DNA from 2 places in the Microbacterium sp. NPDC089698 genome. Region 1 is predicted to be linked to the other one. Evidence: predicted binding sites of a transcription regulator. Region 1 holds the regulator's gene; the other holds the start of a gene.
What was found. The regulator LexA, encoded in region 1, represses DNA repair genes until DNA is damaged. The targets are predictions, from matches to a motif close to TCGAACANNTGTTCGA.

Region 1 (6,214 bases):
AGGGCCGCACCCGGATCGGCGTCGCGCATGCGGCCGAGCTGGTGCGCGAGCTCGTGGACGGCGGCGCCCCCGGGATCCACCTGTACGCGTTCAACCAGCACCGCACCGTGCTGGACGTGCTCACCGCCGCCGGGGTCATCCCCGAGGGCGGGGCGGCACCCCAGCCGGGCGACGCCCGCCGGCTCGCAGAGACCAGCGGCGCGCGCTGAGCCGCACCCTTCCCCATCCGTCAGAGAGGACCGTCATGACCGCATTCCCCGAGGGCACCGTCCTGGGCTACCCGCGCATCGGCCGTCGCCGTGAGCTCAAGAAGGCCGTCGAGGCGTTCTGGGCCGGACGGATCGACGAGGCCGAACTCGAGCGCACCGCCGCCGAGCTGCGCGCGACGACGCGCGAGCGCCTCGCCGCGCAGGGCCTCGGCCGCTCCGACTCGGCGATCCCCGAGTCGTTCTCCTACTACGACCAGGTGCTCGACGCCGCGGTCACGGTGGGCGCGATCCCTGCACGCTTCGAGGACCTCCGTTCCGCCGACGGCACGATCGGCCTGCCCGCGTACTTCACGGTCGCCCGCGGTGAGGGCGAGCGCGCCCCCCTCGAGATGACGAAGTGGTTCGACACGAACTACCACTACCTCGTGCCGGAGATCGGGCCGGACACCGTCTTCTCCCTCTCCAGCGACCGTGTGGTGCGTCAGGTGCAGGAGGCGGCGGAGGCCGGTTTCCGCACCCGTCCCGTGCTCGTAGGCCCCGTCACGTTCCTCGCCCTCGCCAAGGCCGCCGACGAGGCGCCGGAGGGCTTCGACCCGCTGTCGCGCCTGGATGACCTCGTCGCCGTCTACGCCGAGGTGCTGGGCGCGCTCAAGGCCGCCGGCGCGGAGTGGGTGCAGCTCGACGAGCCCGCGCTCGTGAGCGAGTCGCTGCCGGCCTCGGCGGCCGTGCTCGGCGCCGCCGCAGAGCGGGCGTACGCGGCGCTCGGCGGTCTCGCGGAGCGTCCGGCGATCTTCGTCGCGGCCCCGTACGCCGCCCTCGACGCGAACCTCGCCGTCCTCGCCGCGGCTCCGATCGAGGCGATCGGCCTCGACCTCGTGCGCGGCACCGTCCCCGCGGCCGTTCCCGGCCTCGCCGACAAGGTGCTCGTCGGCGGCGTGGTCGACGGGCACAACATCTGGCGGGGCGACCTCTCCGCGGCGTTCGATACGCTCGAGGCCCTGCGCGGGCTCGGCGCCGCCGGCGTGGCCGCGGCGACCTCGACCTCGCTGCAGCACGTGCCGCACGACGTCGCGGACGAGACGAAGCTCGACGCGCGCCTCGTGAGCTGGCTCGCCTTCGCCGACCAGAAGGTCGCTCAGGTCACGACCCTCGCCAAGGGCCTGGCCGAGGGGCGCGCCGCGATCTCCGCCGAGCTCGACGCCGCCTCGGCCGCGCTGGCCGACCGCCTCGGCGCTCCGGGCGTGCGCGTGGACGCCGTCCGCGCTCGCACCTCGGCGCTGACCGCCGCGGACTTCGACCGCGGCGACTACGAGGCCCGTGTGGCCGCGCAGTCGATCGCGCTCGACCTGCCCGCCCTGCCGCTGACGACCATCGGATCCTTCCCGCAGACGGGCGAGATCCGTCGCGCCCGCGCGCAGTTCACCAAGGGCGAGATCACCGCGGACGAGTACGACGGGTTCCTCCGCGAGGAGATCGGCCGAGTCGTGACGCTGCAGGAGGAACTCGGCCTGGACGTGCTCGTGCACGGAGAGCCCGAGCGCAACGACATGGTGCAGTACTTCGCGGAGAACCTCGACGGCTTCGACGTCACCGAGAACGGCTGGGTGCAGTCCTACGGATCCCGGGCCACGCGCCCGTCGATCCTCTGGGGCGACGTCTCCCGTCCTGCGCCGATCACGGTCGCGTGGTCGGAGTACGCGCAGTCCCTCACCGCGAAGCCGATGAAGGGCATGCTGACCGGCCCGGTCACGATCCTCGCCTGGTCGTTCGTCCGCGACGACCAGCCGCTCGCCGAGACGGCCAACCAGGTCGCCCTGGCGCTGCGCGACGAGATCGCAGACCTCGAGGCCGCCGGGATCGCCGTCATTCAGGTCGACGAGCCGGCGCTGCGCGAGCTGCTGCCGCTCAAGAAGGCCGACCAGCCGGCGTACCTCGACTGGTCCGTCGCCTCGTTCCGCCTGTCCACGGCGGGTGCGGAGACGGCGACGCAGGTGCACACGCACCTCTGCTACTCGGAGTTCGGCGTCGTGATCGACGCGATCCGCGCGCTCGACGCCGACGTCACGTCGATCGAGGCTGCGCGCAGCCGCATGGAGGTCGTCACCGACATCGCCGCGGCCGGCTTCGACCACGGCATCGGCCCCGGCGTGTACGACATCCACTCGCCGCGCGTGCCCGACGCCTCCGAGGTCGAGGCGCTCCTGCGCCGTGCGGTCGAGGAGATCCCGACGCGCCAGCTCTGGGTCAACCCGGACTGCGGCCTGAAGACCCGCGGCTACGAGGAGACCAACGCCTCGCTGCGCAACATCGTGGAGGCCACCCGCCGCGTCCGCGAGGACGTGTCGGTCGCGGTCTGAGCGACCGCGCCGGACGCCGTCCTTCGTCGAGGCCCCCTCGCAGCACCGAGGCCCCCTCTCAGATCCGGATCTGAGAGGGGGCCTCGGTGCGCAGAGGGGGCCTCGACGTGGATGGAGCGGGGAGCGGGAAGGCGCGGATCAGACCGCCCGCAGCACCGCCACGACCTTGCCGAGCACCGTGGCGTCGTCGCCCAGGATCGGCTCGAAGGCGCTGTTGCGGGGGAGCAGCCACACGTGGCCGTCCCGGCGGCGGAACGTCTTGACCGTGGCCTCGCCGTCGAGCATGGCCGCGACGATCTCGCCGTTCTCGGCGGTGCCCTGCGAGCGCACGACCACCCAGTCGCCGTCGCAGATGGCCGCGTCGATCATCGACTCGCCCGAGACCTTGAGCATGAACAGGTCGCCCTTGCCGACCAGCTGGCGGGGGAGGGGGAAGATCTCCTCGACCTGCTGCTCCGCGGTGATCGGCACTCCGGCCGCGATCCGGCCCACGAGGGGCACGAGCGCGGCGTCGCCGACCGAGGGCGCGGCGTCGGCCGGGTTCTCCGTGGAGAGGCCTGGCAGGTCGATGAGGACCTCCATGGCGCGGGTCTTGCCGGCGTCGCGACGCAGGTAGCCGCTGAGCTCGAGCTGCCCGAGCTGATGCGTCACGCTGCTGAGGGACTTGAGGCCCACGGCGTCGCCGATCTCGCGCATGCTCGGCGGGTAGCCGTACCGGGCGATCGAGGTCTGGATGACCTCGAGGATCGCCATCTGCTTCGCACTGAGGCTCTTGCGGCGCCGCGTCCGCGGGGCCTCGGAGCCGAGGTTCGCACCGTCGCTCATGCCATCTCCTTCGTGTGCATCGGGCCCTCGCGGATCCGGGGAATCGGCATGGATTCGCGGGCGGCGATTCGAATGTCGGTGGTCCGTGATGGGGTCTTCGTATCGAAACCGTATCCGAGATCGGCGCGGAATCGATAGATCTGTTCGAGCGTGTCGGCGATTCATCGGAACCGATATTCGAAGAACGCTTGACAGATGTTCGAACTCGAAAGTAGTTTCGGTACGTAGGTTCGCCTCTCCAGAGGCCCGGATTCGAAGATCCTCCACAGAGGATCCCGATCCGGGGAGAGGCGGACCGACACAGACACTGAGGAGAAGCACCATGAGCAGCATCACCTTCGCCGGTCCGGTTCCCGCCACGCGACTGCGGATCACCGCACGCGGCCGGCGCGTGCTCGCCGCGCTGGTCGCGCTCCCGGTGGCTGCGGCGATCGCGTTCGCGGCGCTGAGCGGCGGATCCGCGCTCGCCTCCGGAGAGCAGACGACGGGCAACACCTTCACGACCATCACCGTCCAGCCCGGCGACACCCTGTGGTCGATCGCGGGCGAGGTGGCGCCGAACGCCGATCCGCGCGACGTCGTCGCCAAGATCTCCCAGCTGAACCTCGTCGACGGCGGGGTGATCGAGGTCGGCCAGCACCTGGCCATCCCCGCGGAGTACGGCGCGACCGGTCGTTGATCTCGTCATGCGGCGCGTACGCCACAGCTGGGCCGCCTAGCATGGCAGGGTGACTGCCTCGCTCGACGACTTACCCCTTCGCGACGACCTCCGCGGGCTGCGCCCCTACGGCGCCCCGCAGGCGCCGCTGCCCGTGGCGCTGAACGTGAACGAGAACACGCATCCGGTTCCCGAGCAGGTCGCGAGCGACATCCTCGACGACATCGCCGTCGCGCTGCGCGACGTCAACCGCTACCCGGACCGCGAGTTCACCGAGCTCAGGGAGGCGTTCGCCGGTTACCTCGGCCACGGCCTCGGGGCCGCGAACATCTGGGCGGGCAACGGGTCCAACGAGGTGCTCCAGCACATCCTGCAGGCCTTCGCCGGCCCCGGCCGCTCCGTGTTCGGGTTCGCGCCGACCTACTCGATGTACCCGCTGCTCGCGCAGGGCACCGGCGCGACCTGGATCGCCGGTACGCGCCACCCCGACTACGAGCTGACCGTCGACGAGGCGGTCGCGCAGGTCCGGGAGCACGATCCCGACGTGATCCTGCTGTGCGCACCGAACAACCCCACGGGCACGCCGCTGCCGCTCGATGTGATCGAGGCGGTCTACGAGGCCGCGCGCGGCATCGTGATCGTCGACGAGGCCTACCAGGAGTTCGCCCCGAAGGACTCGCCGAGCGCACTGACGCTGCTCGAGGGGCGGCCGCGGCTCGCCGTGTCCCGCACCATGAGCAAGGCCTTCGCCTTCGCCGGCGCGCGGGTCGGCTACCTCGCCGCGGATCCGGCGTTCATCGACGCGCTGCGTCTCGTGCGCCTTCCGTACCACCTGAGCGCGCTCACCCAGGCGGCGGCCATCGCGGCGCTGCGGAACGCTCCCGTCATGCTCGCGATGGTCGACGAGATCGTCGCGCAGCGCGATCGGATCTCCGCGACTCTCGAGGCGCTGGGATACGCACCGCACCCCTCGTGGTCGAACTTCGTGCTCTTCGGAGGGGTCTCCGATCCCGCGGCGACCTGGCGTGCGCTCTACGACAGGGGCGTGCTGATCCGCGATGTCGGGATCCCGAACCACCTGCGCGTCACGGCCGGAACCGAGGCCGAGACCACCGCATTCCTGGACGCCCTCGCCTCGATAGGATCGGCCTCATGACCGCTGAGACCCCCGCTGCGGCCCGGACCGCGCGCCGCACCCGCTCCACGTCCGAGTCGACGATCGAGCTCCAGCTCGACCTCGACGGCACGGGTCAGAGCCACATCGACACCTCGGTCCCGTTCTTCGACCACCTGCTGACGGCGTTCGCGAAGCACTCGCTGACCGACCTGACCGTGCGCGCCTCGGGCGACACCCACATCGACGCGCACCACACGGTGGAGGACGTGGCGATCGTGCTCGGCCAGGCGATCCGCGAGGCCCTCGGCGACAAGAGCGGCATCTCCCGCTACGGCGACGCGCTCGTCCCGCTGGACGAGGCGCTCGTGCAGGCGGTCGTCGACATCTCGGGGCGCCCGTATCTCGTGCACGAGGGGGAGCCGGCCGGCTACGAGCACCACCTCATCGGCGGCCACTTCACCGGATCCCTCGTGCGTCACGTCTTCGAGGCGATCGCGTACAACGCCGCCCTGACCGTGCACGTGCGCGTGATCAGCGGTCGCGACCCGCACCACATCGCAGAGGCCGAGTTCAAGGCGTTCGCGCGGGCGTTCCGTCAGGCCAAGGCGCTCGACCCCCAGGTCGTCGGCGTGCCCTCGACCAAGGGGGCGCTGTGAGCGAGGGGGCGGAGGGGCGGCGTCCGACCGTCGCGGTCTTCGACTACGGATCCGGCAATGTGCACTCCGCCGTGAAGGCGCTGATCCGCGCCGGCGCGGACGCGCAGCTCACCGGTGACCGCACCGCGGCGCTCGAGGCCGACGGGCTCGTGGTGCCGGGCGTCGGTGCGTTCGCTGCGGTCCGCGAGGCGCTGGCCGCGCATCGCGGCGACGAGATCATCGAGCGGCGGCTGGCCGGCGGTCGTCCGGTGCTGGGCATCTGCGTGGGCATGCAGGTGCTGTTCGCGGGCGGCGTCGAGCGCGGCGCCGAGGTCGACGGACTCGGCGAGTGGCCCGGGATCGTGACCGAGCTCGACGCGCCGGTGCTGCCGCACATGGGCTGGAACACCGTG
Region 2 (6,214 bases), on a different contig from region 1:
GGTCTTCTTCAACGCCTTCCAGGGCGTGCGGGAGGTGGATCCGAACCTCATCTCGAACGTGCGGGTGCTGGGTGCATCCCCCCTGCAGGTCGCCCGTCACGTCACGATCCCGTCCGCGATGACCTGGATCATCGCGAGCCTGCACACCGCGTTCGGGTTCGCCATCATCGGCGCGCTGGTCGCCGAGGTGCTCGGCGCGCAGCGCGGCATCGGCCTCATCATCAGCCAGGCGCAGGGATCCTTCGACCCGAACACGGTGTTCGCCTGCATGGTCATCATCGCCGTCTTCACCCTCGTCGCGGAGTACCTCATCTCGCTGCTCGAGAAGCAGGTGCTGCGCTGGCGTCCGCCGACGCGGTCCGAGGCGTCGTCGATCTGAGCTCTCCCTCCCCTCGCAATCCCTCCTCACCAGGAACGCCGGCCCGATCGGCGCAACGAAAGGAAACCCACATGAACAAGCGCGGCATCGTCGCCGTCGCGACGGCAGGAGCACTGATGCTCGGCCTCGCAGCCTGCAGTGGCGGAGCATCCGGATCCTCCGGATCCAGCACCGCCGGAGCGAACGGTTCCTCTCCCGAGACCGTGAAGATCATGGTCGGCGGCATCGACAAGCAGATCTACCTGCCGTACAAGCTCGCCGATCAGCTCGGCTTCTACAAGAAGTTCGGCGTCAACGTCGAGCTCTCCACGGAGCAGAACGGCGGTGTCGGCGCCGAGGACGCGATGATCTCCGGCCAGGTCGACTTCGCCGGCGCCTGGTACAACCACACGATCGAGCTGCAGCCCAAGGGCAAGGAGGTCATCGACGTCGTCCAGTTGTCCGGCGCCCCCGGTGAGCGTCTGATGTGCACCGACAAGAGCGGTGTGAAGAGCCCGTCCGACATCAAGGGCAAGAACATGGGCGTCACCGACCTGGGGTCGGGCACCGACAAGCTCACCCAGTTCATCGCGCACAAGGGCGGCCTCTCCACGAGCGACTACCAGACCGTCGCCGTGCACGCCGGTGCGACCGCGATCGCCGCGCTCAAGCAGGGGTCCGCGGACTGCGCGATGACCACGCAGCCGACCGTGACCGCGCTCACCACGCAGAAGGTCGCCGACACGGTCGTCGACCTCGCCACGACCGAGGGCGCTCAGAAGGCGCTCGGCGGAGCCTGGCCCGCGGCCGGCCTGCTCGGTCGCAGCGAGTGGGTGAACGCACACAAGGACGCCACGCAGCGCGTCGTGAACGCCCTGGTCGCGACGATGCACTGGATCGACGAGCACTCCGCCGCAGACATCGCGAACAAGCTGCCCGCCGACTACGTGAACAACTCCACGATCACCAAGGACCAGTACGTCGCCGGTCTGACCACCGACAAGGGCCAGTTCCTGCCTGACGGCATCATGCCCGCCGGCGGTCCCAAGACGGTGCTGGACATGGAGAAGCAGCTGGGCCTGGACACGTCGAACATCGACCTCTCGAAGACGTTCACGAACGACTACGCCCAGAAGGCCAACAAGGACGCCGGCACGAAGGTGACGACGACCGCGGCCGGCTCCGACGGCTGATCCGGATCCGGCACCGAGGCGGATCCGGATCCTGAACCGGCTCCGGCACCGCAGGACAGGCAGAGGATGGCGGGCGCTCCCCAGGGCGTCCGCCATCCTCGTGCCGGTCGTCCCTCAGGCGAGCTTCGTCCCTCAGGTGAGATTCGTTCCTCAGACGAGCTTCGTCCCTCAGGCCAGCGTCGTCCCTCAGGCCAGTACTTCGGTGCGGGCTCTTCCGCCGAGCCGAGGCGTACGGAGCGGATCCGTCGAAGGGGGCGGCAGGAACCACACTTTCGCCCGCACGCCGACACCGTCGATGCGGATGTCCCACCCGTTGTCATGGATGAGGTGATGGCAGGTCTCGCAGAGGAGCACCCCGTTGTCCAGATCGGTGCCACCGCGATCCCGGGCCCACCATTCGATGTGGTGGGCCTTCGTCATGCTGGGCGGCAGTCCGCAGAACGCGCACCCGCCGTCGCGTTCGGCCAGCGCGAGTCGCTGGGACGCACTGAAGAAGCGCTGTCTCCGGCCCCAGTCGAGGATCTCGCCCTCCGCCCCGCAGACCCAGGGGATGACGCCGCCGCCGGCCGCCATCCTCCGCACCGTCGTGGCGCTGACGGGCTGCTCGATGCCGTCGATGAGGCCGTGACCGGTGCCGTTCATGAGGTCGTCGAGCCCGATGCGCACGACGACGCTCGCGCCGTTGAGCGAGGACGTGCTCTCGCAGGTCAGCGCGTGCTCGGCGAGGTGCACGAGCGCGTCGGCCTGGATGGCGGCCACGGAGCGCCGGTCCGCCTCGGGGGCGGACGGGTCGCGCCCGTCCCGCTTCGCGGCGAACTCGGCCGAGACGAAGCCCTGGATCGCGGCCTTGACCGGGGCGCCGCGCGCGGGGTCGAGAGTCGCGTTGATGTGGAGCATCCCGTCGCGCTCGAACATCGACAGCGCGGCCCTGGCGCGCAGCTCGTCCTCGCGAGGGGCGACGCCCTCGGGATCGAGCTGCGCCTCCAGGCGCGTGATCATGGTGCGGACGCCGTCCAGCGACAGCCCGGGTGCCCGCTCGATGAGGAATCCCTCGGTATCCGCCACCCGCGCCGCACCGATCGTGAAGCGGATCTTCTCGAGGAACGTGATGATCGCGCTCGCCGAGGCCGCGCTCAGCCGTCCGTCGTGCACGGCGGCCTGCACCAGCGGGAACCGCGACGGCCGCGCCTCCCCGAGGAGGTTCGTCTGCGGGGCGATCGCCTCTCCGACCTTCACCAGTCGTGCGGCCTCTCCCGTGGACGCACCGGTCGTGGTGGCGATGAGCTGCGCCGCGGTGCGGAATCCCTGCTGCTTGGCGAGCGACTGCGAGCCAAGCTCGCGCCGGGACTCGTAGGAGATCCTGCCGCCGACGTCCGAGTGCAGGCCCTCGGCGATCCGCTTCACGAGCCCCAGGGCATCGTTGACGGCCAGCATCTGAGGGCGACTCAGATCCGCAGACGTCCGAGCGGCACCCCACGCGTCCTGGAGGACGCGGGTCGCCTCCAGGAGGGGATCGAGTGTGCTGCTCATGCCACGATTCTACCAACGTTAGAAGATAGCTTCGAAAGTTATCCACAGGCAGGCACGCTGCACAAGGCTCGAGAAGATCCGCCGTGAGCAGGCGGATCCGTCGCCGGAACGGGCCCAATGCGCACACTCGGCGGAGCGTTTCTGCGGGAGGCGCCCTGCGTTGCCGTCGCGTCGCCGTCCGTTCACGCCCCGTTCGGGCGCCTTTGCTGATCTCGACATCGACAGTCGAATCTGCGACAGCAAAGGAACACCGTGATCTCTCGACGCTCACTCATCACCACCGGCGCCGCGGCCGGAGCGCTCTTCGCCGTGGAGACCGCAACCTCGGCGTCCGCGCGCATCCTGCCCGCCGGCAACGGCAACAACCAGGGCAACGGCAACAACCAGGGCGACGACAACGATCAGGGCGGCGGATCCGTCACCGCCTTCAACGTCATCAGCGACATCCAGGGCGACCTCGCCGACTTCGCCGTCGCGCTGCAGGACATCGCGCAGATCAACCCGAGGAGCAAGGGCATCGCGATCGCCGGCGACATCACGCCGCGCGGCTACGACTTCGAGTACGCGCAGGTCAGCAAGGTCATCGCCGCGAACCCCGCGCCGAAGTCGCTCGCCTGGGCGATCGGCAACCACGAGTTCTACGTCCCGAAGTACTCCGACCCGAACACCCTCGCCCAGGCCACCTGGCCCAACGGCACGACGGAGGACTCGCTGTTCAAGAGCTTCTACAACTTCGCGGGCCGCAACACGACCTACAACGAGCAGGTCTTCGGCGACGTCCCCGTGCTCATGATCGGCACCGAGAAGTACATGCACTATCACGACGCCACGCTGTGGGACGAGGTGTGGATGAGCGACGCGCAGTTCGCCTGGCTCGAGGATCGGCTCTGGTACTGGCGGGGCCGTAAGCGCCCGGTCATGGTCATCAGCCACCACCCGCTGCCGAACACGGTGTCGGGCTCTCGGAACAAGCTCTACATGTCCGACTACCTGCAGACCGACCGCCTGCTGGGGCTGCTCGGACGCCACCCCGACGTGTTCCTCTTCACGGGCCACACGCACTGGGATCTCGCGCTCTCCGACTGGTACGCGCGTCGGATCGTTCCCGGATCGGGCAACCTCGACGGCTTCAACGTCGTGAACACGGGCGCGATCCAGACCGGCTGGACCGACAACGGGACGGGCGGTGAGGTGGTCGTCCCCGGCGGCTTCAACCAGGGGCTCCAGGTCGAGGTCGGCACCAAGTCCGTCACGATCAAGGCGCGCGACTTCCAGCGCAAGGAGTGGATGAAGCAGGTCAGGATCCCGCTGTCCACGCAGTGGTCCTGAACCGCACCGGGTGAAGGGCCGGGGCTCCTCGCCGAGCGCCGGCCCTGTCGGCAAACGCGCCGGTGCGTGCATTGCTATTTAGCTCAGGTGCTAGATTGCTGTCATGAACGACGCGGAGAACAGCGCCTTCGAGGCTCTCGCGCATCCGACGCGACGGCAGATCCTGCAGGATCTGAAGGGCGGAGAGCTCGCGGCGGGGGAGATCGCGGCGCGATTCGCCGTGAGCGGTCCGACGATCTCGCGACACCTGCGGATCCTTCGCGGGGCTGGTCTGATCGCGGAACGCAGAGACGCCAACCGGATCCTCTACTCGCTGGTGGATGATCGGCTCGCGCTGTCGATCGGTGACTTCCTCTCGACGGTCTGTCCCGAGCAGATCGTCTTGCGCGAGGTGCGGAAACGGCGCGGATCCGCGCTCGACGCGGAGGGTGCTGACGGCTCGTCGGCGGTGATGTCATGAGCGTCGTGCCAGGTGTCAGGGCGCACCTGCGCCGGCGTCTCCTGGTGAGTTACCGCCTCGAGCCGGAGACGGCGCGGGCACTCGTGCCTGCGCCGCTGCGTCCGCAGTTGGTGAACGGGCAGGCGCTCGCGGGGTTCTGCGTGCTGGGACTCGACGGGATCCGGCCGCGCTGGGCGCCGGCGGGTGCGGGGTTGCGCTCCGAGAATGCGGCGCATCGCATCGCCGTGGAGTGGGACGACGATGGCGTGGTCCGCAACGGCGTGTACATCCTGGAGCGGCACAGTTCAGCGTGGCACCCGGTGCTGTTCGGGGGGCGGCTGTTCCCCGGCGTGCACCGTCGGGCACGGTTCACGACGGACGAACGCGGCGATCGCTATGCCATGACCATGGATGCCGAAGACGAGTATCTCGCGGCGGATGTCGAGGTGGGCGGTGATTGGGCGAGCTCGTTCTTCGCCTCGGTGGAGGAGGCGTCGGCGTTCTACCGCGCAGGCCGGATCGGCTGGTCGCTCGGACACGACGGCGTCACACTCGAAGCCGTGGCGCTCGCCGCGGAGGAATGGGCTGTGGAGGGTGCGTGGATCAGGGGCGTGCGCTCGTCGTTCTTCGACTCGCTGCCCCATGGCGCCGCCGAACTCGACCATGTCGTGGTGATGCGAGATCTCGAGATCACCATGGAAGCGCCGGTCACGGGCGCGGCGGCCGGGGCGCGCGCAGCGGTCTGACGAGGGAAGACGGCTCCACGGCGGGCGTGCCCCACAGGAGGGCGGAGAGAGTCGGCCGGGGTCGCCCCTTGCGCGGCGTCAGCGACCCCGGCCGGCATCTCATCAGCGCTGCCGCATCGCGCCCTCCGGCGAGACCGCGGCGCCCGCCAGCCGCGAGCGGTCGTCGGCGTCGAGGGTGCGCAGATCCGCCCCCTTCGTCTCGCGCGCGGCCGCCACGGCGACGAGCGTGATCGCGCAGGCGATCGCCACGTAGATCGCGACGGGGACGCTCGATCCGGACTGCGCGAGCAGGCTCGTCGCGATGATCGGCGCCAGGGATCCGGCGAAGATCGACGTGACCTGGTAGCCGAGGCTGACGCCCGAGTACCGCATCCGCGTCGGGAACATCTCGGCCATGATGGCGGGCTGGCCCGCGTACATCGCGGCGTGGAAGACGAGGCCGAGCGCGATGGCCGCCCAGATGACGACGGGATTGCCGGTGTTCATCATCGGGAAGGCGAAGAAGCCCCAGGCAGCTCCGAGCACGGCTCCGGCCGCGTACACGGACTTGCGGCCCCAGCGGTCGGACAGACGCCCGAACAGCGGGATCACGAGGAAGTGCACGACGTGGGCGCCGGCC

Region 2: a site for LexA is predicted at 3,101-3,116, ahead of ACIPY5_RS11325 (DUF222 domain-containing protein). Genes of this name have one in related genera too.

What each region holds. Positions count from the first base shown of each region.
Region 1 covers NZ_JBIVHE010000007.1:264,141-270,354, forward strand. Annotated here, with positions in the region: gene ACIPY5_RS18155 (methylenetetrahydrofolate reductase) at 1-209, shown strand, start outside; gene metE (5-methyltetrahydropteroyltriglutamate--homocysteine S-methyltransferase) at 245-2,566, shown strand; gene lexA (transcriptional repressor LexA) at 2,705-3,391, opposite strand; gene ACIPY5_RS18170 (LysM peptidoglycan-binding domain-containing protein) at 3,714-4,070, shown strand; gene ACIPY5_RS18175 (histidinol-phosphate transaminase) at 4,120-5,205, shown strand; gene hisB (imidazoleglycerol-phosphate dehydratase HisB) at 5,202-5,822, shown strand; gene hisH (imidazole glycerol phosphate synthase subunit HisH) at 5,819-6,214, shown strand, end outside.
Region 2 covers NZ_JBIVHE010000003.1:289,662-295,875, reverse strand. Annotated here, with positions in the region: gene ACIPY5_RS11335 (ABC transporter permease) at 1-379, shown strand, start outside; gene ACIPY5_RS11330 (ABC transporter substrate-binding protein) at 451-1,551, shown strand; gene ACIPY5_RS11325 (DUF222 domain-containing protein) at 1,738-3,081, opposite strand; gene ACIPY5_RS11320 (metallophosphoesterase family protein) at 3,334-4,410, shown strand; gene ACIPY5_RS11315 (metalloregulator ArsR/SmtB family transcription factor) at 4,514-4,870, shown strand; gene ACIPY5_RS11310 (DUF2071 domain-containing protein) at 4,867-5,595, shown strand; gene ACIPY5_RS11305 (MFS transporter) at 5,698-6,214, opposite strand, start outside.